DNA from 3 places in the Stenotrophomonas sp. NPDC077659 genome. Region 3 is predicted to be linked to each of the others. Evidence: predicted binding sites of a transcription regulator. Region 3 holds the regulator's gene; each other region holds the start of a gene.
The links. Region 3 encodes FliA, which starts transcription of late flagellar genes. Its sites were predicted from a motif close to TAAAGTTTNNCNNNCNNNGGCCGATAA; they were not measured.
Positions count from the first base shown of each region.

Region 1 (10,417 bases), on a different contig from region 3:
CCGGCAAGCCGCTGGACCTGGCGCTGCAGACCGGCACCTGGCTGGCCGTGCAGGCCACCGACGGCAGCGAGGCGTACACGCGTGGCGCCGCGCTGTCGGTCACCCCGAACGGCCAGCTGGTGACGTCCAGCGGCCGTCGGGTGCTGGACGACAACAACAACCCGATCGCCATTCCGCCCTTCCAGGCGATGGAAGTGGGCAACGACGGCACGATCTCGATCATTCCGCAGGGCGAAGGCCCGCAGACGATGGCGATGATCGGCCGCATCAAGATCGTGCAGGCCCCGGACGAGCGTCTGCAGCGGCGACTGGACGGCCTTTTCGCCAACACCGATCCGAAGCAGCCGTTCGCACAGGCGCAGGGGCCGACGGTGCACAGCGGCCAGCTGGAAGGCAGCAACGTGGATGCCGCCGGTGCGCTGGTGCAGATGATCCAGCTGCAGCGCCAGTACGAAATGCAGGTGCAGGTGATCAAGCACGGCGATGAGAACGCGCGCAGCGCCAACAGTCTGTTGCGACTGGGCGGCTGACGGAATTCCGGCACCGGCGCGCGCCATTGCTGGCACACCGCTTGCACTGCTTCACCCAAGGGCCGCACCGCGCGGCCGGCTTTACCCAGACAGGACTTCGAAGATGAACCAGGCACTGTGGATCGCGAAAACCGGACTGGATGCGCAGCAGATGCGCATGTCGGTGGTTTCCAACAACCTCGCCAACACCAACACCACCGGCTTCAAGCAGGACCGCGCCAGCTTCGAGGACCTGCTGTACCAGCAGGTGCGCCAGCCCGGCGGTGCGTCTTCGGCGCAGACCCAGCTGCCGACCGGCCTGCAGATCGGTACCGGCGTGCGCGTGGTGGCCACCGCCAAGAACTTCGAACAGGGCAGCCAGCAGCAGACCGGCCGCGCCCTGGACGTGATGGTCAATGGCCGCGGCTTCTTCGAAGTGCAGATGCCCGACGGCAGCTCGGCCTACACCCGGGATGGTTCATTCAAGATCAACCAGGACGGCGAGCTGGTGACCAACAGCGGCTACCCGGTGCAGCCTGGGATCCAGGTTCCCGAAGGCGCGCAGTCGCTGACCATCGGCAGCGACGGCACCATCAGCGTGAAGATGGCTGATGCCGCCGCGACGGTGGAAATCGGCGCGCTGACGCTGACCGACTTCGTCAATCCGGCGGGCCTGCAGGCCCGCGGCGAAAACCTGTACCTGGAAACCACGGCCTCCGGCCCGGCCCAGAACGGCAACCCCGGCCTCAACGGACTGGGCAACGTGGTCCAGGGTGCGCTGGAAGGCAGCAACGTCAACGTGGTGGAAGAGCTGGTGTCGATGATCGAAACCCAGCGCGCCTATGAAATGAATGCCAAGGCCATTTCGACCACCGACGCGATGCTCGGTTACCTGAACCAGAACGTCTGATCGCCGCCAACGGGATACCGCCATGTTGCCCCTCTCCACACTTGCCCGCATCGCCCTGCCCTGCGCCGTGGCCGCCCTGCTAGGCGGCTGCGTGATCGCCGGCGACGTGCGTCCCTACCCCGCCATGGCGCCGATCCAGCCGATCATGCCGCCGCAGGCCGCACCGACGGCCGGTGCGATCTACGCCGCCGGCCCGACGCTGCAGCTGTATTCGGACCGTCGCGCCCGCGATGTCGGCGACCTGCTGACCATCACCCTGCTGGAAAACACCACGGCGACGACCAGCGCGAACACCGCCACCAACAAGGAATCGAACCTGAGCCTGGGTACGCCGTCGATCTTCGGTGCGCCGGTCACCCTGGGCGGCAAGGACATCCTCAGCGCCACCGCCAGCGGCAAGCGTGATTTCACCGGCAAAGGCAACAGTGCGCAGAGCAACCGCCTGCAGGGCAGCGTGACGGTGACCGTGGTGCAGCGCCTGCCCAACGGCAACCTGGTCGTGCAGGGGCAGAAGAACCTGCGGCTGAACCAGGGCGATGAGCTGGTTCAGGTGCAGGGCATCGTGCGTCCGGGCGACATCGCGCCGGACAACAGCATTCCGTCAAGCCGCGTGGCTGAGGCCCGCATCGTCTACGGCGGCCGCGGCCCGGTGGCGCAGTCCAATGCCATGGGCTGGCTGAGCCGTTTCTTCAACTCCGGCCTGACGCCGTTCTGAGCATGGCCATGCAGATTTCATTCCGATATTTCCTGCAGCGACGCAATGAATCATGCCCCGAGCCGGCGCGGCCGGTCATGGGTGCGTGGCGACGCGTTCTTCCAACCAGCGCACGTCGGTCATGGGGCGCGGCGTCGCTCTACGGATCGTTGTTCCTGGCCCTTGCCGTTGCCTTCCCGGCCAGCGCCGAGCGCATCAAGGACCTGGCCCAGGTGGGCGGTGTGCGCGGCAACGCCTTGGTGGGCTACGGCCTGGTGGTCGGCCTGGATGGCAGCGGCGACCGCACCAGCCAGGCACCCTTCACCGTGCAGAGCCTGAAGAACCTGCTGGGCGAGCTGGGCGTCAACGTGCCGGCCAACGTCAACCCGCAGCTGAAGAACGTGGCGGCCGTGGCCATCCATGCCGAACTTCCGGCATTCGCCAAGCCTGGACAGCCGATCGACATCACCGTGTCGTCCATCGGCAACGCGGTCTCACTGCGTGGCGGTTCGCTGCTGATGGCGCCGCTGCGCGGTGCCGACGGACAGATCTATGCCATCGCCCAAGGCAACCTGATCGTCGGTGGCTTCGGTGCGCAGGGCAAGGACGGCTCACGCGTGTCGGTCAACGTACCCAGTGTGGGCCGGATCCCCAACGGTGCCACGGTTGAACGCGCCCTGCCCGACCCGCTGGCCAACGGCGGCGACATCACCCTGAACCTGCACAACGGCGACTTCACCACCGTTGCGCGCATGGTCGCCGCGCTCAACAACGCATTCGGCGAAGGTGCCGCGCGTGCCGTCGATGGGGTGACCGTGGCGGTGGCCGCACCCACCGATCCGGGTGCACGTATCGGCCTGCTGGCCCGCATCGAGAACCTGGAACTGACACCGGGCAGCGCACCGGCCAAGGTGGTGGTCAACTCGCGCACCGGCACCGTGGTCATCGGCCAGCAGGTGCGCGTGGGCCCGGCCGCGATTTCGCATGGCTCGCTGACGGTGACCATCCAGGAAAATGCCAATGTCAGCCAGCCCAACGCCTTCGCGGGCGGGCAGACCGTGGTCACGCCCCAGTCCACCGTGACGGCCACCAACGATGGCAGCCGCATGTTCAAGTTCAACGGCGGTACCACGCTGGATGAAATCGTGCATGCCGTGAATGCCGTGGGCGCTGCCCCGGGCGATCTGATCGCGATCCTGGAAGCACTGAAGCAGGCCGGCGCCCTGAGCGCCGAGCTCGAGGTGATCTGACATGCGCATCACCCCCGCCTTTGAATTGAATCCTGCACAGCAGACCGACCCGGCCAAGGTCGACAAGGTCGCCCGCCAGCTGGAAGGCCAGTTCGCGCAGATGCTGGTCAAGAGCATGCGCGATGCCAGCTTCGGTGATTCGCTGTTCCCCGGTGAAAACAAGATGTTCCGGGAGATGTACGACCAGAAGATCGCCGAGGCGATGACCCGCGGCAAAGGCCTGGGTCTGTCGTCCATCATCAGCCGCCAGCTGTCCGGCCAGCAGGCCGACGGTCCGGCGCTGGATACCCGCGTGGACCCGGCCAAGGCCAGCCGCGCCTACCAGCTCAATGCACCGGCCAAGCCTGCGCCGTCGCTGTCGCTGGACGACGCCAGCCAGGCCGTGCGCATGCTGCAGCAGATGGCGGCAGGCGCACAGGATGGCGCACAGGCCGCGATCAGCCCCGCGCTGGCACCGATGGAGCAGGCACTGGACCTGATTGCCGGCCGCGACAGCAACAGCATGCACCGTTCGCTGGGCACCAACGATCCGTATGCCAGCAGTATCGACGGCGACGACTGGTCCGCCAGCAACGACCAGTGGGCGGCCACCGCAAGCAACCGCGGCAGCACGGGCACGCCGGCCGATGCCCTGGCCACCCGGACCGCCGTGGCCCAGCTGGGCGCGAACACCCCCGAAGGCTTCGTGGCCAGCATCTGGCAGCACGCACAGAGTGCTGCCAGGGAACTGGGCGTGGACGCCCGCGCACTGGTAGCCCAGGCCGCGCTGGAAACCGGCTGGGGCAAGCGCCAGATCAAGCATGCCGACGGCAGCGTGTCGCACAACCTGTTCGGCATCAAGGCCACCGGTTGGAAGGGCCAGAGCGCACTGGCCGGCACTCACGAGTACGTCGATGGCGTGCGCCATAACGAAACGGCCAGCTTCCGTGCCTACAGCACGCCCGCAGAGAGCTTTGCCGATTACGTGCGCCTGCTGAAGACCAGCCCGCGCTACCAGCAGGCCCTGCAGGCCGGTACCGATGTGCACGGCTTCGCCCGCGGCCTGCAGCGCGCCGGTTACGCAACCGATCCGCGCTATGCCGCCAAGATCGCCGCCATCGCGGGTGGACAGACCATCGAGCGCGCCGTGGCCGCCGTGGCCGACGCCGGCACGCGCCTTGGCCAGACCTTCGCCAGCTCCGCAACCGCGGCGCTGGGTATCACCCGTCGTTGAGGAACCCCATGTCCAGCGTCCTTTCCACCGGTACCAGTGCCCTGCTCGCCTTCCAGCGTGCGTTGGCGACCACCAGCCACAACGTCGCCAACATCAACACGCCCGGCTACAGCCGGCAGAAGGTCGACTTCGCCACCGCCGATCCGCAGAACTACGGGTTTGGCGAGGTGGGCAGCGGTACCCGGATCACCGACATCCGCCGGGCGGCGGACCAGCTGGCGATCTCGCGCCTGCTCGACAGCAGCGGTGAGCTGGCGCGCCTGAAGCAGCTGTCGACCATGGCTGACCGGGTCGATGCACTGTTCTCCGACACCGCCACGAACGTATCGGGCATGTGGTCCAATTTCTTCGATTCCGTCAGCGGTTTGTCCTCGAACGCTGCCGGCACCGCCGACCGGCAGAACATGCTGGACAGCGCCGGAGCGCTGGCCAACCGCTTCCAGCAGCTCAACACCCATCTGAACAACCTCAACGGTGAGGTCAACAACGGGCTGATCGGCGGCGCGACCGAGATCAACCGCCTGGCGTCCGAGATTGCCCAGATCAACGGCGCCATCGGCACCAACATCGCCGGTACGGCGCCGGACCTGCTCGACCGCCGCGATCAACTGGTCTCGCAGCTGATCGGCTACACCGGTGGCACCGCCACCGTCCAGGATGGCGGCTTCATGAATGTCTACACCGCCGGCGGCAACGCGCTGGTGGTGGGCACCACCGCCTCCAAGGTGACCACGGTTGCCGATCCTTACCAGCCTGAGCGCCTGCAGCTGGCCCTGCAGACCCAGGGCAGCACCATCACCCTGACCTCCAAGGCCGTGGGTGGCCAGATGGGGGGGCTGATGGAGTTCCGCGATACCGTGTTGAGCCCGGCACAGGCCGAGCTTGGCAAGATGGCCGTCGGCCTGGCCGAATCGTTCAACAGCAGCCACCGCGATGGCGTGGACCTTTACGGCCAGATGGGCGGTGACTTCTTCAACCTGGGCAACCCGCGCGTCACCGGCAACACGGACAACACCGGCACCGCCACGATCACCGCCAGCTACGGCGATCTGTCCAAGCTGGACGCGCAGAACATCATGCTGAAGTACGACGGCACCCAATGGCAGGCCAGCCGCGCCGATACAGGTGCCAGCGTGACGCTGACCGGCACCGGCACTGCCACCGATCCGCTGGTGATCAGCGGCGTCGAACTGGTGGTGGGCGGAGCGCCTGCAACCAATGACCGCTTCCTGCTGCAGCCCACTGCCGGCGTTGCTGGCAGCCTGAGCGTGGCGATCACCGATCCCTCGCGGATTGCCGCGGCGGCCGCCATAAAGGGCGCTGCAGCACTGGCCAACACCGGCACCGGCAAGCTCAGCGGCGTAACGGTTACCGATGCCAGCAATGCCAATCTGCGCAATCCGGCCGCGATCGTGTTCACCTCGGCCACCACCTACACCATCGATGGCGGCGCACCGCAGACCTATACCGCCGGGCAGACCATCAGCGCCAATGGCTGGAGCTTCGTGCTGGACGGTGCCCCCAAGACCGGCGATACCTTCAACATCACCCCTACGCCGGCGGGCTCCTCGGACAACAGCAACGCGATCGCGCTGTCCAAGGTGGAAGACGCCAAGGCCTTCAACAACGGCACCGTCACCCTTAACGGCGCCCTCGGCGGCCTGACCACGCAGGTCGGTGCCGCCGCACGTTCGGCCGAGTACTCGCTCAGTGCGCAACAGGTCATCACCGACCAGGCGCAGTCTGCGCGCGACTCCATTTCCGGCGTGAACCTGGATGAGGAAGCGGCCGACATGCTGCGCCTGCAGCAGGCCTACCAGGCCGCTTCGCAGCTGATCTCCACCGCCGACACCATGTTCCAGACCATTTTGCGGGCGGCAAGCCGATGAACAACCGCATTTCCACCGGGATGATGTTCTCCCAGTCGATGTCGCTGATGATGGCCAAGCAGGCCAAGCTGAACCACCTGGAGCAGCAGATCGCTACCGGAAGCAAGATCGTCACCGCCAAGGACGACCCGGTGAATGCAGGTGCCGCCGTGGGCCTGGACCGCACGTTGGCGTCTCTGGAACGCATGAAACTCAACGCCAACAACGTGCAGAACCGTTTGGGCGTGCAGGAGAACACGCTTGCCCAGGTTGGCGACATGATGGGGCGAATCAACGAATTGACCATCTACGCCAACAATCCGGCGCTGGCGGCGGCGGACAAGCAGTCCATGGTGACCGAAATCAAGGCGATCCGGGACAACCTGCTGTCGCTGGCCAATGCCAGCGATGGCACCGGCCGCTATCTGTTTGGCGGCACCAATGACAGCAACCCGCCGTTCTCACAGGTGGGTGGCGCCGTGGTCTACAGCGGTGACCAGACCCAGCGACAGGTCGAAGTGGGCCCGGACACCTACGTGCGCGACGCCCTGCCCGGCAGCGAGATCTTCCTGCGCATCTCCACCGGCGATGGTTTTGTGGACGGCGCTCCGGCCGCTGGGAACACCGGCACCGGTGTGCTGACCAACATCACCCGCGACGGAACCGACACCTGGAACGGCGAAGCCTTCAGCGTGCGCTTCACCGCGCACGACAGCTACGAGGTTCTTGACGCCGGTGGTACGGTGGTCAGCAACGGCACAATGAAGACTGGCGATGATCTGGTGGTCAACGGCGTGCGCCTTCATATCGACGGCGCTCCAGCAGGGGGTGACAGCTTCTCGGTCACGCCGTCCAGCAGCCGCGACATCTTCGGCACGCTGGACTCGCTGATCGGTGCCCTGGAGGGCGACACCGGCACCCCGCAGCAGCTGGCCGTGCAGCAGAATGCACTGCAGAGCAGCCTGCGCGACGTGGCCCGTGCGGCAGAGAGGATGATCGACGCACGCGCTGCAGGCGGCGCACAGCTGAAGACCCTGGACAATGCCGCCGACATGCGTGAATCGAACGGCGTGACCCTGAAGACGACGCTGTCTTCGATGCGCGACCTTGACTATGCCGACGCGCTCAGCCAGTACCAGCTGGAGAATACGGCCCTGCAGGCCGCACAGACCCTGTTTGCACAGATGCAGCAGATGTCGCTGTTCAACAAGATCGGCTGAGCCGACGGGGGCCATCCCCCCTCCAACCTGCCGCACCCGAAGGCCGCGATGCCCTGCATCGCGGCCTTTTTCGTGCTCGTTCCATAGATCATCCAGTTAGGTAGCGCCGGGCCATGCCCGGCGAAGCGTCATCATCGTTCAGCTTCGCCAACAATCGCCGATATCCCTCCTGACGCCGGCCGGGCAGTCCCCGGCCCCCCTTTCCAGAGCCTACCCGCTCCCATTCCACGCGCGGAAAATCCCGGAAAGGCAGCCTCCAGCGAAGAATTGCAGCTTCAGCGAAATTCCCGCCTAAAGGTTGTTGACAAAGCGCCGTTATTCATTTGGCAACGGCGAAGCACACAGCCAAATAAAAAAATCAGGCGGCGCTTCGTTTCATTCACCAACGGGTTCCATATAAGAGGAGACGACCCCATGGCACAGGTAATCAACACCAATACGATGTCGCTCAACGCTCAGCGCAACCTGAGCACCAGCGGCAGCTCGCTGGCCACCACCATCCAGCGCCTCTCGTCCGGCCTGCGCATCAACAGCGCGAAGGACGACGCGGCCGGCCTGGCGATCTCGGAGCGCTTCAGCACCCAGATCCGCGGCCTGGACGTGGCCATCCGCAATGCCAATGACGGCATTTCGCTGGCGCAGGTCGCCGAAGGTTCGCTGAGCGAGGTCGGCAACAACCTGCAGCGTATCCGTGAGCTGGCCGTGCAGGCTTCCAACGCCACCAACTCCACCAGCGACCGCAAGGCGCTGCAGGCTGAAGTCACCCAGCTGATCAGCGAAATCGACCGCGTCGCCAAGCAGAGCGACTTCAATGGCACCAAGCTGCTGGACGGTTCCTTCACCAGCCAGCTGTTCCAGGTGGGCGCCAATGCAGGCCAGGCGATTGCCATCAACAGCGTGGTCGATGCCAAGGCCAACTCGCTGGGCGCTGCAAGCTTCCTGAATGCCGGCAACATCACCTTCACCGCCGCTGATATGCAAACCGCTCAGGGCACCCTGACCGGCATGAAGATTGGCGACATCGAGCTCGGCGAGATCAAGTTCGATTACACGCCGCGCGCCGATGCCGCTACCGCGGAACCGGCGGTGGACAACGCGAACATGGATCGCGCCGCCAAGGCCGTCGCTGCAGCAATCAACAGCAAGCTCGGAGAAACCGGATTGTATGCCCAGAATGCCACGAACGCCGATGGCACTGCGATTACGGGTCAGATCGCATTGACTGCCGTGAAGGCAGATGGTCTCGCCGCAGACATAACCGTCACCAAGCCTGCAGACACGGCTGGCGACCCGGCGGTACCAATGAACACCGTTGCCACTTCGGCAGGTCCGGTGCATGTGGAAGACATCAAGATCGACACGGTTGCAGGTGCCCAGCAGGCCCTCTCGATCGTCGACAAGGCGCTGGAGTCGGTCAACAGCGTGCGCGCCGACCTCGGCGCCATCCAGAACCGCTTCACCTCGGTGGTCGCCAACCTGCAGACCTCCTCGGAAAACTTGTCTGCCTCGCGCAGCCGGATCCGCGATACCGACTTCGCCAAGGAAACCGCAGAGCTGACCCGCACCCAGATCCTGCAGCAGGCCGGTACGGCCATGCTGGCCCAGGCCAACCAGGTGCCGCAGAACGTGCTCAGCCTGCTGCGCTGATCCACGGCAGGAACGCGCCGCTGCCGCCGGTCAAGACCGGTGGTAGCGGCAACCGAGATGAAAGCTGCACCTCAGACGCGGGCGATGCCCGGCCCGGGTTCAACCCCGAAACGGATTGGCATCGCCCGCTCCTGCGGAACTCTCTTTCAGCGCTGTACCTTTGACTGTACGTACCGGGTGGCTTCGTCTCCCTCCGATTGTCAGTAGCCTGATCCCTCCCCTGCTTTTGGGGGAGGTTTTTTTGCAGACCCCTGGCAGCCCGCGGTGAACCTACCCGCAACCTGCCCAAACCCTCCTGCAACCCGCGTGCCAGAATCGGCTCCAAGCCAGTGGCACGGCACATGCATCAACGTAGTCCTCAAGACCCAGCGGCGCAGGCCGCTATTTCCGTTGACACGGGCCGCCGCATGCCGGCCACCCCGGCTACCAGGAGAATTAACGTGGCAGACTTTGGATACGGTGGCATTGGCTCGGGCCTGGATATTTCCGGCATGGTCAGCCAGCTGGTCGCGGCCGACCGCAAGCCGGCCGACAACGCACTGAACCTGCAGCAATCCAAGGCAAAGCTGCAGCTTTCGTCGGTCGGCACGATCACTGCCGCGTTCGACAAGCTGAAGACCTCGCTGACGGCCCTGAAGGCGTCCACCGCCTTCGATACGCGCACGGTCACGGCAAGCAAGGGCGGCACCAACAATACCGACGAAATCCTGACGGCATCGGTCGCACTGTACGACCTGGGCACCACCAAGGTCGCCGCGTCCAATGGCACCCACAAGATCGACGTGCAACAGTTGGCGACCGCGCACAAGCTGATTGCCGACACATCGGTTCCCAAGACGCAGACTTTTACCGCCGGAACCTTGACGCTGACCGTCGGCACCGGCGATGCCGCCAAGACCATGAACATCCAGGTCGAAGCCGGTGACACGCTGAGCACGGTCCGCAACAAGATCGACGCCGCTGGCCGCAAGGAGGGCGTACAGGCCACCCTGATAAGCTCGGGTGACAACCAGTACCTGTCCATCGCCCAGGAAAAGACCGGCGCAGCCAACGCCATCAAGCTGGAGTACGCCGGCAGTGATCCAGGCCTGACCTCGCTGGTGGGC
Region 1 covers NZ_JBNNHG010000015.1:34,221-44,637, reverse strand. The annotation lists gene ACQKDV_RS04155 (flagellar basal body rod protein FlgF) at 1-530, shown strand, start outside; gene flgG (flagellar basal-body rod protein FlgG) at 634-1,419, shown strand; gene flgH (flagellar basal body L-ring protein FlgH) at 1,442-2,134, shown strand; gene ACQKDV_RS04140 (flagellar basal body P-ring protein FlgI) at 2,212-3,363, shown strand; gene flgJ (flagellar assembly peptidoglycan hydrolase FlgJ) at 3,365-4,576, shown strand; gene flgK (flagellar hook-associated protein FlgK) at 4,585-6,465, shown strand; gene flgL (flagellar hook-associated protein FlgL) at 6,462-7,664, shown strand; gene ACQKDV_RS04120 (flagellin) at 8,079-9,311, shown strand; gene fliD (flagellar filament capping protein FliD) at 9,752-10,417, shown strand, end outside.
Region 1: ACQKDV_RS04120 (flagellin) is a predicted target of FliA. The motif match lies at 7,957-7,983, and genes of this name have one in related genera.

Region 2 (10,417 bases), on a different contig from region 3:
GTCGAAGATCTACAACTTGAAGTTTTCGTGCGTCCCCATCGTCTAGAGGCCTAGGACATCACCCTTTCACGGTGGCGACCGGGGTTCGAATCCCCGTGGGGACGCCAATTCTTGAAGACCCTGGCCTCGGCCGGGGTTTTTCTTTGCCTGCCGTTCGGACTACGACACCCACGCATGGCGTGGATCTACCGGGGCACTCCGGATACTGCAGTAGATCCACGCCATGCGTGGATGAATGTCTCACCGCCCTTGGCGTCAAAACCGCCGGTATCCAGCTGGCCACGCAGTACGCCATCCTCGATGACCGTGAGCACCTGCGTTACACCTTCGAGGAGGCCAACTGGGCGTGCGGTGTGCGGTCACACCCGCGTAGTGGAATGACCGACGGCACGCAACAACGCCCGCGACAGATCCACCGACAGATAGGGCTTGACCAGCAGCACGCCGGCCCGCATTGATGCGGGCACCTGCTCGGCGGTCATGCCGGTGGCCAGCACGAAAGGAATTCCACGGGCAGCGAGCACAGCGGCTACGGGCTCGCTGGTCTCATTGCGGGCCAACCGGTAATCCAGCAGGGCCACGTCCGGCGAGGTGTCCTGCAGCAGACGCAATGCCTCGGCGACCGTCGCGACCAGACCGACGACCACGGCACCGGCCTGTACCAACTGCATCTGCAACAGGGCCGCGCTCATCTCGTCGTTTTCGACCACCAGCACCCGCAGGTCCTGCAACGCAGTCATGGGCCATCGCTCCTGCATGTGTCAAGCCGATCCAGTATAGCCGTCACGCCGCCATTACCGACAAAAAGAAGGGGTTTCGGCCCCGGCACAGGAGTGCCTCTATGAAGGACCGCCAGCCTCGGTTACACTACCCCGCTGCTGCCGGTGTGGCGGAATGGTATACGCAGCTGACTCAAAATCAGCCGGGGGTGACCCCATGAAGGTTCGAGTCCTTTCACCGGCACCATCGCGTCAGAGGCCAGGTCATCGACTTGGCCTTCTGCGTATTCCGAGGGTCATCTTCACGCGCTTCAGGGTACCACCCGCAGCATCGGTGCCGGCGGTATGCCCGCACTGCCCTGCCCCGCATCCACCCGGAACCCGGCCACGGTCTGCAGCAGCTGCGCGGACTGTTCTTCCATGCTGCGCGCCGCCGCCGAAGCTTCCTCCACCAGCGCCGCATTCTGCTGCGTACCCTGGTCGATCAGGTCCACGGCCTGGTTCATCTGCTGGATGTCGTCGCTCTGCTGCTGCGCCGCCGAGCTGATCTGCGCCATCAGTTCGCTCACCCGCCGTACGTCGCGCACGATCTCGTCCATGGTGCGCCCGGCGCTCTCCACCTGCGCGGTGCCGGCGCCGACATTGGCCACCGACTCATCGATCAACTGCTTGATCTCCTTGGCCGCGCTGGCCGAGCGCTGCGACAATTCGCGGATCTCGGTGGCGACCACCGCGAATCCTCGTCCATGCTCGCCGGCACGTGCCGCCTCCACCGCCGCATTGAGCGCCAGGATGTTGGTCTGGAAGGCGATGCCGTCGATCACCCCGATGATGTCGACGATGCGCCGCGAAGACGCGTTGATCACCGCCATGGTCGACACCACCTCGTGCACCACGCTGCCGCCGCGGGTAGCGACATCGGACGCGCCACCGGCCAGTTCACTGGCCTGGCGTGCGTGGGTGGCGGTGCGCTGCACGGCATCGGCCAGGCCCTTCATCGACACCGCCGTTTCTTCCAGTGAAGCGGCCTGCTGCTCGGTGCGCTGCGACAGATCGCTGTTACCCTGCGCGATCTCGCTGGCACCCACCGCAATGGTGTCCGCGGCGAACTTGATCTGACCCAGAATTCCGGCCATTGCCTGGACCAGCGCATTGACGCCCTGGCACAGCTCAGCGATCGGACCATGCTTGCCGGTCATGTCGACGAGGTGGGTCAGGTCGCCCTGCTTGGCTGCCGCAACCACCTCGCGTGTCTGCGCCACAGCGCGCTGCGTTGCCTGGTGCTCATGCACCTGGGCGGTGATGTCGGTGGCGTACTTGACCACCTTGAACGGCCGACCGTTCATGTCCAGGATCGGGTTGTACGATGCTTGGATCCACACCTCGCGCCCCCCCTTGCCCAAGCGCCGGTACTGAGCGGCGTCATACTCGCCCCGGCCAAGCTTCTCCCAGAACTGGCGATATTCAGCGCTTTCCCGATGACCCGGCTCGACGAACAGCGCATGATGCCGGCCCTGCACCTCTTCCAGCGTGTAACCGGTCACTGCCAGGAAGTTGGCATTGGCCGACAGGATGCGCCCGTCGAGACTGAACTCGATCACGGCCTGCGACTTGTCGATGGCAGCCAGCTGGCCGGCTGAATCTGCCGCCTGCAGTTTCTGCGCGGTGATGTCGGTTGCGAACTTCACCACCTTGTACGGCCGCCCCTGGTGGTCGAGCACCGGGTTGTAGGAAGCCTGGATCCAGAATTCACGCCCGCCCTTGCCAAAGCGCCGGTACCGGCCGGCGTCGAACTCGCCACGCGCCAGCCGGGCCCAGAAATCACGGTACTCCGGGCTGCGGGCATGCTCGGGATCGACAAACATGGCATGGCACTTCCCCTGGATTTCATCCAGCCGATAGCCCACCACCTGCAGGAAGTTGTCGTTGGCCTGCAGGATGGTGCCGTCGAGCGCGAACTCGATGACCGCCTGCACGCGATGCAGGGCGGCCACCTGTGCGGCCAGCTCATCCTGCCGGCGGTCCTGTGCTGACGCCTCGGCGGTGGTGCGCTGCGCGCCCAGAGCGCCCAGCAACAGGCGCCGCGGAGAGAAACGGGAATGCGATTCGACCGGTGTCTTCTCACCCGCCGTGAAGCCTGGCATCAGCATGATCTGGTCCTCGAAGTCCAATAAGGTGCAATCCGGCGGGCGAATACCCGGCGGGGCCATCAATTGCCTGGACTTGCAGACGCACGGGGCGGCGTCCTCGATCTCCTGCGCGTAAAGCTGGGCACTGCGAACTGCGTAACCATTCGTCGATACACACAGCGCAGGCCGTCCATCGGGGACAGCCGGGGGTCCTGCTACGGGAGGACAGGAGCCAGACCCAGTCAGGTTATCGGCCGGTTCATGGCCAGCTTTAGCACGCTCTGCCGAATCCCTTTCTTCGCCCAGCATCCCTGCCTGGCATCGACCTGGCAGGCAGGCCCCCGGGGGATCAGCGTTGCCGCCACATCAGCCAGCGCAGCACGGCAACCGCCAGCACCGCCGGCAGATAGCCCAGGCTGCCCACCCACACCAGCAGCGCCGCGGTCACCCAGTTCCCGCCTCCACCCAGGATCCATGGGGTGCTCTGCAGCACCTGCAGCGCCACCGGCAACAGCAGCCCCGGGGAAAACCGCAGCAGCTGCCAGCGCCAGCCCGCCGGGCCGATGAAACCAATGATCGCCCCCAGCAGCGCGGCGAGGATCACGATGGGAAGTGCAGCATCCATGGCAGTGCTCGATTCAACGATCAGTGACCATTGTGGACCACCGCGGCAGATGCAGCGATGCGTGTTACGCCGGAAGGGTTGCAATGACCTACGACGCATCCCATCGCAGGCGAGTGCATCCACCATGGTCGTATCTGGAAACCGACCATTACCGGGAAAGACCATGATGCAGCGTAGTGTGTGCGTTCTGTTGCTGGGCCTGTGCAGCAGCGTTGCCAGTGCGGCCGACGCGCCGTATCGCCCCGCCTTCCATCCCGACCAGCACAAGGGTCCGCCAGCGGGACGCGTGAACGAGGTACTGGTACTGGGCGGTCCACACCTTTCAGGCCTGCCTGGAACCTTCAAGCCCGAGCAACTGGAACCGTTGCTGGCCCGCCTGCAGGCCTGGAAGCCAACGGCGATCGCCGTAGAGAACGTGCCGGGGTTGCAGTGCGACTTCATGCGCCGCTACCCCAGCCGGTACGCCGACAGCACCGCCGACTACTGCGTCGATACCTCTGCGGCCATGGCGGCCACAGGTATGGACGTGCCCACCGCAAACGCAGAAATGGACCGCCTGCTTGCCGCGTGGCCGGGTAACCCGACCCCGGCGCAGCGCCGGCGTCTGGCAGCCGTGTGCCTGGCTGCAGGCGAACACGGCTCGGCGCTGGTGCAGTGGCTGCGCCTTCCGGTAGAGGAGCGCCGCGCTGCTGACAGCCTCAGCCCCGAACTGGTGCAGTTCCTCCAAGCGCGCAGGGTACGCAAGGACGAAGTGGCCCTGGTCGCCGCCGAACTGGCTGCCCGCCTGGGGCTGGAGCGGCTGTGGCCGGTGGATGACCACAGCGCCGACGCGCCCACACCGCAGGCACAACAGGACGCCGCCGCGAAGGCGATCGGCCGCGCGTGGGACAACCCGGCCGGAAAGATCCGCCATGCCACCTATGAGCGCCTGTACGCCAACGTCGACACGCCCGACGGATTGATGGCGATCTACCGCAACGACAACGATCCTGCGATGGTCAAGCTCGTGTATGACAATGACTTCGGCGCCGCATTCGTCGAACCGTCGGCAGAAGGCTTCGGCCGCAACTATCTGGGCTACTGGGAAACCCGCAACCTGCGCATGGTCGCCAACATCCGCGACGTGCTGGGCCAGCACCCGGGTACGCGGATGCTGGCCATTGTGGGTGCCTCGCACAAAGGCTACTACGAGGCGTATCTGGACCAGATGCATGATGTGCAACTGGTGGATGCGGAACCCATCCTGCGCTGACGCAGCGCCATGCGCAACCGATCTGGAGCCCTGTAGAGCCGAGCCATGCTCGGCTGATTTCCATCAGAATCATTCGAGCATGGCTCGACTCTGCAATTGCCGAGCAGTCGAGCAAGCCCGACGCTACAAAGCGGCCAGCCGAGCATGGCTCGGCTCTACAACCGCGTCAGTCGAGCAAGCTCGACGCTACCGGTTGCGCCACAGCGCAGCGCTGGCGACGACGATCCAGCCCAGCGTGGCCAACAGCACCACCGTCACGCCCCACTGCAGCACCGGCACCAGCGATTGCGCCAGCGGGTCGATGCGCAGCTGTTCCAGACGCAGCCCTCCGGCCAGTGCCAGCAACCAGCCGATGCAGGCCGGTGCATAGGCGCCGGCGATATGAGTGATCCAACAGCGCATGGCAACTTCCTGCTGAGATGGCGACGGGGCGATTGTTCCGCCCCGCCCTCTCACAGGCTGAGACCGCGTCCGACGCTACCGCGTCCAGCCACCCCCAAGGGCCGCCATCAGCGCCGCGCTGGCCTGCAGCTGGCGGCTCTGGATGTCCTGCAGGCCCAGCTGGGCCTGGCGCGCGTCGGTCTGCGCGCTCACCACATCCAGATAGCTCACCGCACCACCGGCATAGCGGTCGCGTGCGATCTGCTCGGCACGTCGCGCCGCCTGCACCGCGTCATCTTCGTGCCCACGCTGCGCCTCCAGCTGCCGCAGGAGGGTCAACTGGTCCTCCACCTGGCGGATCGCCGCCAGCACGGTGGCGCGGTACTGCGCGGACGCGGCATCGAACTCGGCATAGGCCTGCGCCTTGGCGGCCTTGCGGCGACCGCCATCGAACACCGGCAACGCGGCCAGCGGGCCGAGCGCCCAGTAGCGGTTGCCCACATCGAACACCGAAGCGCTGCCCGAGGTCTGCCCACCCAGCAGCCCGGTCAAGCTGAGCTGCGGGAACCAGGCGGCGCGGGCCACGCCAATGCCAGCATTGGCGGCGAACACCCGCCGCTCGGCAGCAGCGATATCCGGCCGCTGCCGCAGCAGGTTGCTGGGCAGGTCCGCAGGCACCAGCGGCAAGGTCGGCAGGGTGACGCCGGTCAGCGTAAACCCGCTGGCCGGCGCGCCCACCAGTTCGGCGATGGCATGCCGCAGCAGTGCATGTCGTGCATCCAGCGCATCCAGATCGGCCTGCGCACTGGCCAACTGGTGGCGGGCGCGCGCCACGTCCAGTTCCGAGGCGATCTCGCCGCGGAACCGGTCCTCGGTCAGCGCCAGCGCCTGCCGGTAGTCATCAATGCTGTCGCGCAGGATCACCTGCTGGGCCTCGGCGCCACGCAGCTGCAGGTACAGCCCGGCAAGCTGCTGCGACAGGCTCAGCCGCGCGGCGGCCAGGTCATCACCACTGGCATCGGCCCGCGCCGATGCGGCAGCCGCGGCATTGCGCAGCCGGCCCCACAGGTCCAGGTCGAACAACAGCGAGAAGGTCGCGCTGTTGCTGTCATAGATCGCAGGCTGGGTCGCGCTGCGCAGCGGCTTGTCGTCGGACTGGCGCTGGCGCGCCGGCCCGGCACTGAAACCCACCTGTGGCACACGCGTCGAAGCCACTTCGCCGGCTGCGGCACGCGCGGCATCATAGTGGGCCACGGCCAGCGCCAGGGTCGGGCTGGCCTCGGCCAGCTGCTGCTGCAGGCGGTCCAGCTGCGGGTCCTGGAAGGCCTGCCACCAGGCCGTCGGCAACGGCGCGGCCTCGGCGGGCGCGGCGCTGCCTTCATAACCGACCGGCATCGCCACGGCCGGCACCTGGTAGCTGGGCGCCAGCGAACAGCCGCCCAGCAGCAGCGCGCAAAGCACCAGCGCCAAGCGGCACTCACCCGCGCGCATGCGCAGGCTCCTGCTCACCGGCGACCACACGCACGTGGTCGCCTTCGCGCAGCGCGTCGGGCGGGTTCGGAATGACCCGGTCGCCTGCCTTCAGGCCGCGGTCCACGCGCAGCGTGCTGCCCAGGTCACTGGCGATGTGAATGTCGCGCAGGTGCACGATGTCCTTGGCATCGACCACCGCCACCTGGGTGCCTTTTGCCCGGAAGATCAGCACATCGGCCGGCACGCTCACTCCGTCGCCACCGCCCTGCTGCGGCAGGATCACTTCGGCATAGCTGCCCGGCAGCAGCGCGCCGTCGGCGTTGTCGACCACGAACTGCGCCAGCAGCGTGCCCGAACTGCGGTCGATCGCACTGGAATCGCCCTGCAGGGTGGCGGTGAAGTGACGGCCCGATTGCCCCGGCACCTGCAGAGTGGCCTGCAGGCCTGGCGTGATGCTGCCCGCGCTGGTCTGCGGCACCGGCACCATCAGGCGCAGGCGCCGGGTATCGGCGATGTTGAACAACTCGCGGCCACTGTCATCGGCCCGGATCAGTTGGCCCACGTCGGTCTGCCGCGAGGTGACCGTGCCATCGAAGGGCGCACGCAGCGTGCGGTAGCGGCCCAGCTCCTGCAGGCGCGCGTAGTCGGCCTGCGCTGCCTCCACGCTGGCCTGCGCGGCGACTGCATTGGCCTGCTTCTCATCGGCCTCCTGGCGCGATACCGAATGGCTGCCCAGCATGCCCTGCCAGCGCTCGGCACTGACCTTGGCCAGTGCGGCGTCGGCCTGAACCTGCAGCAGATGGGCGTGGGCCTGGGCGATCTGCTGGTCCAGTTCGGGGCTGTCGATCACCGCCAGCACCTGGCCGGCCTTGACCGACTGGCCGATGTCGGCGCTCCACGATTTCAGGTAGCCGCCGACGCGCGCATGGATGGGTGCCTCGGTCCAGGCGGTCAGGTGCGCGGGCAAGGTCATCGTGCCTGCCTCACCCTCCGCACCGGCGGTGACCACCTGCACGGCCGGCACCGCCTGGCGCTCGGTCCATTCGACCACGGCGTGTGCCTGTTGCGCGCGCAGGGCAAGGCCGGCGGCGACCACGACCACCGCGATGGCGGCACCCAGGATGAGGGGGCGGCGCAGCGAACGCTGCGGCAGCGGGGCATCAGACATGCAGGGGCTCTCCAGCGGGGGCGATGCGGGGCTTACGCGAATGGGCCAGGGCGAACACCACCGGCACGAACAACAAGGTGGCGCAGGTCGCCAGCAGCAGGCCACCGATGACCGCGCGACCCAGCGGCGCGTTCTGCTCGGTGGACAGGGCGGTCGGCAGCATGCCCAGGATCATCGCCAGCGCAGTCATGCAGACCGGGCGGAAGCGGGTAAACCCGGCTTCCAGTGCAGCCTTGGCGGCATCCCCATGCTCGGCCAGGCGCTCACGGCAGAAGCTGACCACCAGGATGGAATTGGCGGTGGCCACGCCCATGCACAGGATGGCGCCGGTCAATGCCGGTACCGACAGCGAGGTGTGGGTGAGGAACAGCATCCAGACCACGCCCGCAAGCCCGGCTGGCAGCGCGGTGATGATGACGAACGGGTCGGTCCAGGACTGGAAGTTGATGACGATCAGCAGGTAGATCAGCACGATCGCCGCCAGCAGGCCATAGCCCAGGCCATTGAAGGCCACATGCAGCGCATCGATCTGGCCGTGCAGGCCCACCTCGGTGCCGCGCGGACGCTGGCCTGCCATGCCGTCGATGACCCTCTGCACATCGGCAGCCACCGCACCCAGATCACGGCCCTGCACGCTGGCATACACATCCAGGGTGGGCTGCACGTTGTAGTGGGTCACCACCGCCGAACTGGAACCGCGCTGGATGTCGGCCAGGCCGCCCAGCACCTGCGGCACGCCACTGCTGCCGGTCACTGGCAAGGCGCTCAGGGCGGCCAGGCTGTCCATGCGGTACTGCGGGGTGGCCGCAACCACGCCATAGGAAATGCCGTTCTTCGGGCTCAGCCAGAAGGTGGGTGCCACCTGGCCACTGCCGGCCAGCGAGGCCACCATGCTGTTGGTGACGTCACGTTCGGTGATGCCCAGACCGTTGGCGCGCAGGCGGTCCACGTCCACCTTCAAGGTCGGGTAGCCATCCGGCTGCTGCAGGCGCAGATCGACCAGGCCTGGCACGTGGCGCAGGCGGCGGATCAGTTCCTGCGCGTAGGCGCGGTTGCCGGCGGCGTTCGGCCCGGCAATGCGCACGTCCATCGGCGCAGGCGAACCGAAATTGAGGATCTGGCTGCTGGTATCGGCCGGCAGGAAGGCGAAGCTGCTGCCCGGGAACGCGGCCGGAAGCACTTCGCGCAGGCGCCGCGCGTACTCGGCCGCATCACCGTGCCCGGGCTTCAGCGAAATCTGGATGTCGCCGTCCTGCGGACCGATGGTGCCGCTGGCGCTGTAGGCCATGTTGATGCCGGTCATCGGCAGGCCCAGGTTGTCGACGATGGCATCGATCTCCGCTGGCGGTACTTCCTGGCGGATGCGCGCCTCGATGCGGTCGAAGGCGGCCGCCGTTTCCTCGATGCGGGTGCCCAGCGGCAGGCGCACGTGCAGCGACAATGCACTGGCCTCGGTGGCCGGGAAGAAGTCCTGGCCCAGCGTTGGCAGCAGCGCGAAGGACACCAGCACGCAGGCCATGAAGCCCAGCATGAAGCGCCGACGGTTGGCCAGGGCCAGGCCGAGCAGCGCGTGGTAGCGGTCACGCGCGGCTGAGAAGCCGGCCTCGAAACGCTGCTGCCAGCGCACCAGCCTGGCCGCCACGCGCGCACGGCGGTGCTGCGGGTGGTCACCCTCGTGGTGGTTGAGAAAGGCATCCTCGGGGTGGTGGCCTGCCCCGCCCTCGACCCGATGCGGACGCAGCAGGTACAGCGCCATGGTCGGCACCAGCGTGCGCGACAGCACGAACGAACTGCCCATGGCGAACATCACCGCCAGCGCCATCGGCCGGAACAGATAACCAGCAATGCCGTCGAGCAGGAACATCGGTACGAACACGATGCAGATGCACAGCAGCGACACGAAGGCAGGGCCAACGATCTGCGCGGCGCCATCGAGGATCGCTTCACGCACGCCCTTGCCCTGTTCCAGGTGCCAGTTGACGTTTTCGATGGTCACCGTTGCATCGTCGACCAGGATGCCCACCGCCAGCGCCAGGCCGCCCAGGGTCATCACATTGAGCGTCTGCCCTGCGGCCGAGAGCAGCGCGATGGCCGACAGCACCGCCAGCGGAATCGACGCAGCGATGATCACCGTCGAACGCCAGCTGCCGAGGAACACCAGGATCATCACACTGGTCAGCAGCGCAGCGATGATGCCTTCGCGGGCGACGCTGCTGATGGATTCACGCACGAAGGTGGAGGCATCACCCAGCAGCGAGATCTTCAGCGACGGCGGCAGGGTTTCGCTGATCTGCGGCAGCATCGCGCGAATGCGGCTGACCAGGGTGAGCGTGGAGGCATCACCGTTCTTCAGCGCAGCCATCAGCACCGAATGGCCACCATTGACGCGCACGATGTTGGTCTGGGGCGGCGAGCCGTCACGCACGTGGGCGACCTGGCCGATGGTCACTACCGCGCCATTGACCGTGCGGATGGGCAGGTCATTGAGCGCCTCGATCTCGCTGGGGCTGTTGTTGAGCAGCACGGTGAACTCGTTGCTGCCCAGCTTGGCCGTACCTACCGGGGTGATCTGGTTCTGTGCGGCCAGCGCATTGCCCACGTCCTGCGCGGACAGCCCCTTGGCCGCCAGTGCCTGCGGGTCGAGGTCAAGGGTGATCTGCCGCTGCTTGC
Region 2 covers NZ_JBNNHG010000026.1:16,215-26,631, forward strand. The annotation lists tRNA gene ACQKDV_RS06070 (tRNA-Glu) at 32-107, shown strand; gene ACQKDV_RS06075 (response regulator) at 360-740, opposite strand; tRNA gene ACQKDV_RS06080 (tRNA-Leu) at 881-966, shown strand; gene ACQKDV_RS06085 (methyl-accepting chemotaxis protein) at 1,031-2,869, opposite strand; gene ACQKDV_RS06090 (hypothetical protein) at 3,198-3,473, opposite strand; gene ACQKDV_RS06095 (DUF5694 domain-containing protein) at 3,637-4,725, shown strand; gene ACQKDV_RS06100 (hypothetical protein) at 4,912-5,127, opposite strand; gene ACQKDV_RS06105 (efflux transporter outer membrane subunit) at 5,203-6,597, opposite strand; gene ACQKDV_RS06110 (efflux RND transporter periplasmic adaptor subunit) at 6,584-7,747, opposite strand; gene ACQKDV_RS06115 (efflux RND transporter permease subunit) at 7,740-10,417, opposite strand, start outside.
Region 2: ACQKDV_RS06085 (methyl-accepting chemotaxis protein) is a predicted target of FliA. The motif match lies at 3,096-3,122, and genes of this name have one in related genera.

Region 3 (10,417 bases):
GCTTGGCGGCGATGGGCAGGAACAGCAGGTTGGCCGAGGCGATGCCGTAGATGGTGGCGGTGAACGCGGCGGCGATGCCGTGGCCCAGCTTGCTGGGGTCGGCCAGGTTCTTCATCACCGCGATCAGGCCGAGCACGGCGCCGATGATGCCCAGCGTGGGTGCATAGATGCCCATGGCCTCGAAGACCTTGGCACCGGCCTGGTCCTGGTGTTCCTGGCTGCCCAGTTCGATTTCCAGCATGTGCCGGATCGATTCAGGCTCCACGCCATCGACCAGCAGTTGCAGGCCCTTGCGCAGGAACGGGTCCTGCTGCGCTTCCACCTGCGATTCCAGGCCCAGCAGGCCCTGGCGGCGGGCAATGTTGCTCCACTCCACAATCTGCTTGATCAGTTCGTGACGGTCGCTGTGCGGCGGGCGCACGACCCAGCGCACGATCCTGAAGGCGTGCTTGAACACCGCCGGTGCGGTGTGCAGCAGGATGGCCGCCACGGTGCCGACGATCACGATCACGAAGGCCGCCGGCGACCACAGCGAGGCCAGGCCGGCGCCCTTCAGGATGCTGCCGCCGACCAGTGAGGCCAGGGCCAGAAAGAGTCCAATGAGGCTGAGTCTATCCATGGGTCCGGTATCGGCGTGTGTGAATGGGACTTGAGACACCGGGTGATCGCGTACAGACGGTAGTCACAGTTTTCGGGTCGCCGGGCCATGCCCGGCGGGGGTTCAGCGCAGGCCGTCCACGTCCAGGATCAGCGCCATTCGACCATCGCCGATCAGCGTGGCACCGGCATAACCGCGCAGGCCGCGCAGAGCCTTGGGCAGTGGCTTGATGACCACTTCCTCGCGGCCACGCACCTGGTCCACGACCAGGCCGAAGCGGGCTTCACCGGCCTGCAGGACGACAATGGTCATCAGGGTGGAGGCGGCCGGCGTCACATCCAGCCACTGGCGCAGATCGACCAGCGGCAGGGTATGCGAGCGCCGGTCCAGCACTGCACGGCCATCGAACCAGCCCAGCGAGGTGCGCGGCGCGTGCAGGACCTCCATCACGCGGGCCAGCGGCAGGGCATAGACATCCTCGCCGGCCTGCACCAGCAGCGTTGGCAGGATGGCCAGGGTGAGCGGTACGCGGATCAGGAAACGGCTGCCCCGGCCCAGTTCGGACTGGATCTGGATCTGCCCGCTCAGTTCGCGGATGCGCGACTGCACCACGTCCATGCCGACGCCACGGCCGGAAATGTCGGTGACCTGCTGCTTGGTGGAGAATCCGGGCAGGAACACCAGGTGCAGGCACTCCTCGCTGCTCAGGCGGGCGGCGGCTTCCGGGTCGATCAGGCCCTTCTCGCGCGCCTTGGCGCGCAGCTTTTCCGGATCGATGCCGGCACCGTCGTCCTGCACTTCGATGCTGACGTAGTCGCCTTCCTGCTGTGCGGACAGGCGCACATGGCCCATCCGCGGCTTGCCCTGCGCTTCGCGCAGGTCGGGCATTTCCACGCCGTGGTCGATGGCGTTGCGCACCAGGTGCACCAGCGGATCGGCCAGCGCCTCGACCAGGTTGCGGTCCAGCTCGGTCTCCGCACCGATCAGCTCCAGGTCTACTTCCTTCTGCAGCGAACGGGCGACGTCGCGGGCGACCTTGGGGAAGCGCGAGAACACCTTGCCGACCGGCTGCATGCGGGTACGCATCACCGCCGACTGCAGGCGTGCGGTGGCGATGTCCAGCGTGGACACGGCGCGGTCCAGCTCCTCATCGCGCAGCCGGGTGCGCAGGGTCTTGAGCCGGTTGCGTGAGAGCACCAGTTCGCCGATCAGGTTGACGATGGCATCCAGGCGCTTGGTGTCCACGCGCACGGTGTGTTCGGCCTCGGCCACCGGCTTGTTCGCGGCCGGCTTGGGCGCGGCGCGCGGGGTCGGCGCGGGCGGGGCGGTCGCCGGCACCACGGCCACCGGCTTCGAGCCCGGGGCCGCGCCGCCATGCAGCTGGTCGAGCAGGGCTTCGAACTCGTCTTCGCTGATCAGGCCATCGTCGGCCTTCTTCGGCGCAGCGACGGCGGTCGGCGCGTTGCCGCCGTGCAGCTGGTCGAGAAGGGCTTCGAATTCGTCGTCGGTGATCAGGTCGCTGCCCGTGGCGGCAGGCGCTGCGGCGGCGCTCGGTGCGGGCGCGGCCCCGCCGTGCACCTCGAACTGGGCAATCAGGTCCGGCGGCGCATAGCCCGGCTCAGTGCCGGACGACACCGCATCGAGCATCGACTGCAGGTAATCCAGCGATTGCTGGGCAGCATCGAAATGACCGGACTGCAGCACGGCCTGGCCGGCACGGGCCGCGCCCAGCGCTTCTTCGGCGGCGTGGCACAGCTCGACCATGGCGGTGATGCCGAGGAAACCCGCGCCGCCCTTCAGCGTGTGGTAACCACGGAAGACCGCGTTGAGCTGGTCATTGTCCTGCGGTGCCTGTTCCAGCGACACCAGCTGTTCGCCCAGGCGATCCAGGATTTCCTGGGCCTCGATGATGAAATCGGCAGTGATGTCGTCGGCAACAGCGCTCATGCTTACAGCCCCAGATCCGACAGGAGGTCGTCGGCGTCGTTCTGCGAGACCGCGTGGCGGTCCAGCCCCTTCAGTGCCGGCCCGGCCAGTTCCGGGTCGGTGCGATGCTGTTCCGGCGGCAGCCCAAGTGCGCCGAAGCCTTCGTGCACGCGGCGGACGATGCCGACCACGCGACGGATGATCTGGCCCGTCAGGTCCTGATAGCTCTGGGTCAGCGCGATCTCGGTCAGGTTGTGGCGGATGCGCTCCAGCTGCACGTCCTGGCCCGGCCGCAGGCCATCGGCGCGCAGCTGTTCGGTCAGGGCCCGGCATTCCTCGGCCAGGTCCAGGGTACGGTGGGTGGCCTGTTCGGTCATTGCCACCACGTGGTCCAGGCGCGCGCAGGCATCGTCCAGCTCGCCGGCCTCGTCGGGCACGGTGGGCAGCTCGCCGAGCGCCTGGCCCAGCTCGCGCGCCAGCCGCGAAAGGCCGCTCATCATCGGCTGGGTGCGCGCGGCCACCAGGCTGTCGATGCGCTGGCGCCAGGCGGTCTCGTCGCCTGACTCCAGGGCATCCAGGGCTTCCTGCAGGCGCAGGGCGAGGGCGCTTCTGTCGGCCGGGGTATCCATCAGGCGCTGGCCGCCAGGCGTTCGAAGATCTTGCCCAGCTTTTCTTCCAGGGTCTGGGCGGTGAACGGCTTGATGATGTAGCCGTTGACGCCGCTCTGGGCCGCTTCGATGATCTGCTCGCGCTTGGCTTCGGCGGTCACCATCAGCACCGGCAGGGTCTTCAGCTTGGCATCGGAACGGATGGCCTTGAGCAGCTCGATGCCGGTCATCACTGGCATGTTCCAGTCAGTGACGACGAAATCGAACGGCTGGCTCTGCAGCATCGACAGCGCGGCATGCCCGTCCTCGGCTTCGGCGGTATTGGTGAAGCCCAGATCGCCCAGCAGGTTCTTGACGATGCGACGCATGGTCGAGAAGTCGTCAACGATCAGGATGCGCATGTTCTTGTTCAAAGCAGAGTTCCTTTGGTGTTCATTCCGAGGGGCCGGGGGCAGCCGACTCGTTCATGTCATTCTTCAAGGCCCGCGTCGGCGGCCTCGAAGGTTTTCAGGCGGCCGCGCAGGCGCAGCACGGCCTGGCCGTGGATCTGGCAGACCCGCGATTCGCTCACGCCGAGCACCGCGCCGATCTCCTTCAGGTTCAGCTCCTGCTCGTAATAGAGCGAAAGCACCAGCTGTTCGCGCTCGGGCAGCAGGCCGATGGCCTTGCCCAGCTCGCGGCCGAATTCGCCACGTTCCAGCACCTGCTGCGGGGTTGGGCCACCCTGGGCCACGGTGTCCAGCTCGCCCTGGTCCTCGATGCGTGATTCCAGGCTCAGCACCTGCCCGCGCGAGGCGTCCTCCATCAGGCGCAGGTATTCGGGCAGGGGCATGTCCATGGCCGCAGCCACTTCGGTGGCGCTGGCGGCCCGTCCGCTGCTCTGCTCCAGGCGACGGATGGTGGCCGCAGCATCGCGGGCCCGGCGGTGCACCGAGCGCGGTACCCAGTCGCCACGCCGGATCTCATCGATCATCGAGCCACGGATGCGGATCGAAGCGTAGGTCTCGAACGAGGCCCCCTGGTCGGCGTCGTAGCTGCGCGAGGCTTCGATCAGGCCCATCATGCCGGCCTGGATCAGGTCGTCCACCTCCACGCTGGCCGGCAGGCGCGCGGCCAGGTGGTGGGCGATGCGCCGCACCAGGTCCGAGTGCTGGGTGATGACGTCGGTCGCGGTCGAGCGCTGGACTTCCTTGTACTGGGCTGCGCCTTTCATGCGGTCACCCCACGCTGCTTGAGGATGCGTTCGAGGAAGAATTCGACGCCGCCGCGCGGTTCGGTGGGCGCCTGCCAGCGGGCGGTGCGGCGGGCGATCTCGGTGATCGCCAGCGCGGCCGGGCTGGACGGGTAGGCTTTGACCACCGGCTGCTGGCGCTGCACCGACAGGCGCAGCCAGTCGTCCTGCGGCACGCAGCCGAGGTAGTTCAGCGAGACATCGGCGAGGAATTTCTCGCAGACCCGGCTCAGCTTTTCATACAGTACGCGGCCCTCGTTGGGGTCGCGCACCATGTTGGCCACCACCTGGATGCGGTCCACGCCGCGTTCGCGCGACAGTACCTTGATCAGCGCATAGGCGTCGGTGATCGAGGCCGGTTCATCGCAGACCACCACCACCGTGTCCTGTGCGGCTTGGCAGAAGGTCAGCACGCCATCGGTGATGCCGGCAGCGGTATCCACCACCATGATGTCCAGCTCGCGTTCCAGTTCGGAGAACACGTTGACCAGGCCGACATGCTCGGCCGGGGCCAGTTCGGCCATGTGCCGGCGGCCGGAGGCGGCCGGGACCACCAGCACGCCGTTGGGGCCCTCGATGATCACGTCTTCCAGGCTGCAGCGGCCGGCCACCAGGTCGGCCAGGGTGAAGGTGGGGTTCAGGCCGAGGATGACGTCGATGTTGGCCAGGCCCAGGTCGGCGTCCAGCAGCAGGCGATCAGCATTCCCAACATCCAGAAAACCGTTGCCGACTATTACGGGCTGCAGATCAAGGATCTGCTGTCCAAGCGCCGGACCCGCTCGCTGGCCCGCCCACGCCAGGTCGCCATGGCCCTGACCAAGGAACTGACCGAGCACAGCCTGCCTGAGATCGGCGATGCCTTTGCCGGTCGCGATCACACCACGGTGCTGCATGCCTGCCGCCAGATCCGCACCCTGATGGAGACCGACGGCAAGCTCCGCGAGGACTGGGACAAGCTGATCCGGAAGCTGAGCGAATGATGCACGGACGCTGATGAGGCGTCATCGCACAAAACGGTGCAGAATCCGGTAGCAAGCGCGGGATGAGTTGTGGATAAAATTGGCGTCGGCAAACGCGTCGAATTTATCCACAGCTTTCCCCACCCCCTGACGGACAGTAATGCAGAGGGTTTCGAGGCTGAAAACTCTTTACATTACAAATACTTAGCATTGTTTTCCAGCGATTCTGTCTCTACCAGCACCACCAAGCTTTTGATTTATTCCACATTTTTTAAAGCATAGGGGCACGGAACCACATGCGTTTCACACTGCAGCGCGAAGCCTTTCTCAAGCCGTTGGCACAGGTCGTCAACGTGGTCGAACGCCGCCAGACCCTTCCGGTTCTGGCCAATTTCCTGGTCCAGGTGCAGAACGGCCAGCTGTCGCTGACCGGTACCGACCTGGAAGTGGAGATGGTGTCGCGGATCGCGGTTGAAGACGCCCAGGACGGCGAAACCACCATTCCCGCCCGCAAGCTGTTCGAGATCATCCGCGCCCTGCCCGACGGCAGCCGGATTACCGTCTCGCAGACCGGTGACAAGATCACCGTGCAGGCAGGTCGCAGCCGCTTCACCCTTGCAACGCTGCCGTCCAACGACTTCCCGTCGGTGGACGAAGTGGAGGCCACCGAGCGCGTAGCCATCGGCGAAGCGACCTTGAAGGAGCTGATCGAACGCACCGCTTTCGCGATGGCCCAGCAGGACGTGCGCTACTACCTCAACGGTCTGCTGTTCGATCTGCGCGGTGATGCCCTGCGTACCGTCGCCACCGACGGCCACCGCCTGGCCCTTTGTGAAACCGACCTGGCCAAGCCCAGCGGTTCCAAGCGCCAGATCATCGTGCCGCGCAAGGGCGTGACCGAACTGCAGCGCCTGCTGGAAAGCGGCGATCGCGAGATCGAGCTGGAAGTCGGCCGCAGCCACGTCCGCGTCAAGCGCGACGATGTCACCTTCACCTCGAAGCTGATCGACGGCCGTTTCCCGGACTACGAGGCGGTGATCCCGATTGGCGCCGACCGCGAAGTGAAGGTTGATCGCGAAGCACTGCGTGCCTCGCTGCAGCGCGCCGCGATCCTGTCCAACGAGAAGTACCGCGGTATCCGCGTGGAAGTCTCTCCGGGCAACCTGAAGATCAGCGCGCACAACCCGGAGCAGGAAGAAGCCCAGGAAGAGATCGAAGCCGACACCACGGTCAGCGATCTCGCCATCGGCTTCAACGTGAACTACCTGCTGGATGCCCTCTCCGCCCTGCGCGACGAGGAAGTGATCATCCAGCTGCGCGACTCCAACTCCTCGGCGCTGGTGCGTGAGTCCAGCAGCGAGAAGTCGCGCCACGTGGTCATGCCGCTGCGTCTCTGACGTTTGCGCTGTTCCACGTGAAACACGAAGACGCCCGGCTTATCCGGGCGTTTTTTTTTGTTCCACGTGGAGCATTGATGCGGGTGATGCTATTTCTGTGGGAATGTTCCAGGTTGTCCGGTCGGTCGGGGGGGGAAGCGTCGTCTGCTCCAGCCCGGTGGGTGGCTTCGCCGATTCGCCAATCCTCTCATCAACGGGACCTGGGTCCTGCTGACGCTGCTATCCACAGCCCTGATTTCTGGTATATGCGCCCCGCCCTAGCTTTTAAATCTGGGTATAAATCAAAAGCTTGGTGGTGATGGTAGGGCCAGAATTCGTGGAAAACATGGTTATCTTATTGATTTAAATACGGTTTATAGGCATGAAACCCCCTGTATAGAGGCCCTTGGGGCTGGGGGGGAAGCTGTGGATAATTTTCCGGGCTGCTGAAAGGGCGTTTTTTATCCACAGATTGCCCCTCCCTTGTGCATAAGTCATACAGACCCGCTGTGGATAGCGTGGAACGAGCGACATGAATTCCTTCAAATCTGTGGAACGCTCCGCTGCCCGGCCTGGCAGATTTCAAGGAAACCGCAGCGGAGGGAAACTGATGGGAGTCAGCGGCGTGGCGGGCGCGGTCGGCAGTGCCGCGGATTCGTTGAATTCTGCGGGCGAGGGCCCTGCTGAGGTACGCAGAATTGAACGAATTCATGCGCCCCAGGACTGACTGCCGGGGTGACAAGATGGCTGCACTTTCCATGCGGAACTGCCTGTCAATGGATCGTCCTACCGCACTGGCCGGCACAACGGCGCCACCGGCGGTGGTCTTGACCGATGCAGTAAGCTGATGGATTCCCTGCCTTGCTACCGCCCTGCGCGGATGGTCCCCTGCGTCCCATGCTGATCCGCCGCCTTGCCTTGAACCAACTGCGCCGCTTCAGTGCCGTGGAACTGTCGCCCCAGCCGGGATTGAACCTGCTGACCGGTGACAATGGCGCAGGCAAGACCAGCGTGCTCGAGGCGCTGCACCTGATGGCCTATGGCCGTAGTTTCCGTGGTCGGGTGCGCGATGGCCTGGTCCGCCAGGGCCAGGAAGCGTTGGAAATCTTTGTGGAATGGGAGGAACAGCGCGCCGATCATCCTCCGCATCGTCGCAAGGCGGGCCTTCGCCATAGCGGGCAGGACTGGAAGGGTCGTCTGGATGGCGAAGACGTTGCCCAGCTTGGCAATCTCTGTGCGGCGTTGGCGGTGGTGACATTTGAACCGGGCAGCCATGCCCTCGTCAGCGGTGGGGGCGAGCCGCGCCGTCGTTTCCTCGATTGGGGCCTGTTCCACGTGGAACCAGACTTTTTTTCTCTGTGGCGCCGGTATTCCCGAGCCCTCAAGCAACGCAATGCGCTGTTGAAACAGGGAGGGACCTCGCGGATGCTGGATACCTGGGACCACGAGCTGGCCGAGGCCGGCGAGCCGCTGACCAGCCGCCGGCAGCACTACCTTGAACGGCTGCAGGAACGGGCCATCGCCCTGGCAGCGGACCTGGCACCGCAGCTGGGTATCCAGGGCCTGGATCTCAGCCCCGGGTGGCGGCGACACGAACTTCCGCTCGCTGATGCCCTGCTGCTGGCCCGCGAACGCGACCGCCAGGCTGGCTACACCTCGGTAGGCCCGCACCGGGCCGATTGGAGTGTGGTTTTCCACAGCATCCCCGGCCGGGATGCCCTTTCCCGAGGCCAGGCCAAGCTGACCGCCCTCGCCTGCCTGCTGGCGCAGGCCGAGGACTACGCTGAACAGCGCGGTCAGTGGCCGGTCATCGCGCTGGACGACCTGGCATCGGAACTGGACCGCACTCATCAGGCCCGAGTTCTGGAGCGGCTCCTGGCCGGTCCGGCGCAGATCTTCGTTACGGCGACTGAAACCCCGGCGGCGTTGGTGGACCTCACCGACATCGCCCGGTTCCACGTGGAACATGCACAGATCATGGCTGTGCCATAGTGGCTACATCAGGGCCAGCAAGGCCCGGCTGGTATAATTCAGGTTGCACCCCTTCTTACCCGGCGCATCGCCTCGTGCGGTGACCGATCTGCGGAGCCTACGGCAAGCGCAATGACCGACGAACAGAACACCCCGGCAAACAACGGCAACTACGACGCCAACAGCATCACCGCCCTGGAAGGGCTCGAGGCTGTCCGCAAGCGTCCCGGCATGTACATCGGCGACGTCCATGACGGCACCGGTCTGCACCACATGGTGTTCGAGGTCGTCGACAACTCCATCGACGAAGCCCTCGCCGGCCATGCCGACCACGTCGCGGTGACGATTCATGCTGACGGTTCGGTATCGGTGTCCGACAACGGGCGCGGTATTCCGACCGGCAAGCATGAGCAGATGAGCGCCAAGCTGGGCCGCGAAGTGTCGGCAGCCGAAGTCGTGATGACCGTGCTGCACGCAGGCGGCAAGTTCGACGACAACAGCTACAAGGTGTCCGGCGGCCTGCACGGCGTGGGCGTCAGTGTGGTCAACGCGCTGTCGCAGAAGCTGCTGGTGGACGTTTTCCAGAACGGCTCCCACTACCAGCAGGAATTCAGCAACGGCGCTGCCGTGACCCCACTGGCCAAGCTGGAAGACACCACCAAGCGCGGCACCACGGTGCGCTTCTGGCCGTCGACCGTGGCCTTCCACGACAACGTGGAATTCCACTACGACATTCTGGCCCGTCGCCTGCGCGAACTGTCGTTCCTCAATTCCGGCGTCAAGATCGTGCTGGCCGATGAGCGCGGCGAAGGCCGTCGCGACGATTTCCACTACGAAGGCGGCATCCGCAGTTTCGTGGAGCATCTGGCCCAGCTGAAGACCCCGCTGCACCCGAACGTCATCTCGGTCACCGGCGAACACAACAACATCGTGGTGGACGTGGCGCTGCAGTGGACCGACTCCTACCAGGAGACGATGTACTGCTTCACCAACAACATTCCGCAGAAGGACGGCGGTACCCACCTTGCAGGTTTCCGCGGTGCGCTGACCCGCGTGCTCAACAACTACATCGAGCAGAACGGCATCGCCAAGCAGGCCAAGATCAACCTGACCGGCGATGACATGCGCGAAGGCATGATTGCGGTGCTGTCGGTGAAGGTGCCGGACCCGAGCTTCTCCAGCCAGACCAAGGAAAAGCTGGTCAGTTCCGATGTGCGGCCGGCGGTGGAAAACGCCTTCGGTGCGCGCCTGGAAGAGTTCCTGCAGGAAAACCCCAACGAAGCCAAAGCCATCGCCGGAAAGATTGTCGATGCGGCGCGTGCACGTGAAGCGGCGCGCAAGGCTCGCGACCTGACCCGCCGCAAGGGCGCGCTGGACATCGCCGGCCTGCCGGGCAAGCTGGCCGACTGCCAGGAAAAGGATCCGGCACTGTCAGAACTGTTCATCGTCGAGGGTGACTCGGCAGGCGGTTCGGCCAAGCAGGGCCGCAACCGCAAGAACCAGGCGGTGCTGCCGCTGCGCGGCAAGATACTCAACGTGGAACGTGCGCGCTTCGACCGCATGCTGTCTTCGGACCAGGTCGGTACGCTGATCACCGCACTGGGTACCGGTATCGGTCGTGACGAGTACAACCCGGACAAGCTGCGTTACCACAAGATCATCATCATGACCGACGCCGACGTCGACGGCGCCCATATCCGCACTCTTCTGCTGACGTTCTTCTACCGCCAGATGCCGGAGCTGATCGA
Region 3 covers NZ_JBNNHG010000001.1:87,932-98,348, reverse strand. The annotation lists gene ACQKDV_RS00395 (flagellar motor protein) at 1-619, opposite strand, end outside; gene ACQKDV_RS00390 (chemotaxis protein CheA) at 722-2,545, opposite strand; gene ACQKDV_RS00385 (protein phosphatase CheZ) at 2,548-3,153, opposite strand; gene cheY (chemotaxis response regulator CheY) at 3,153-3,545, opposite strand; gene ACQKDV_RS00375 (RNA polymerase sigma factor FliA) at 3,602-4,345, opposite strand; partial or broken gene ACQKDV_RS00370 (MinD/ParA family ATP-binding protein) at 4,342-5,055, opposite strand; partial or broken gene ACQKDV_RS00365 (helix-turn-helix domain-containing protein) at 5,047-5,343, shown strand; gene dnaN (DNA polymerase III subunit beta) at 5,619-6,719, shown strand; gene recF (DNA replication/repair protein RecF) at 7,596-8,690, shown strand; gene gyrB (DNA topoisomerase (ATP-hydrolyzing) subunit B) at 8,802-10,417, shown strand, end outside.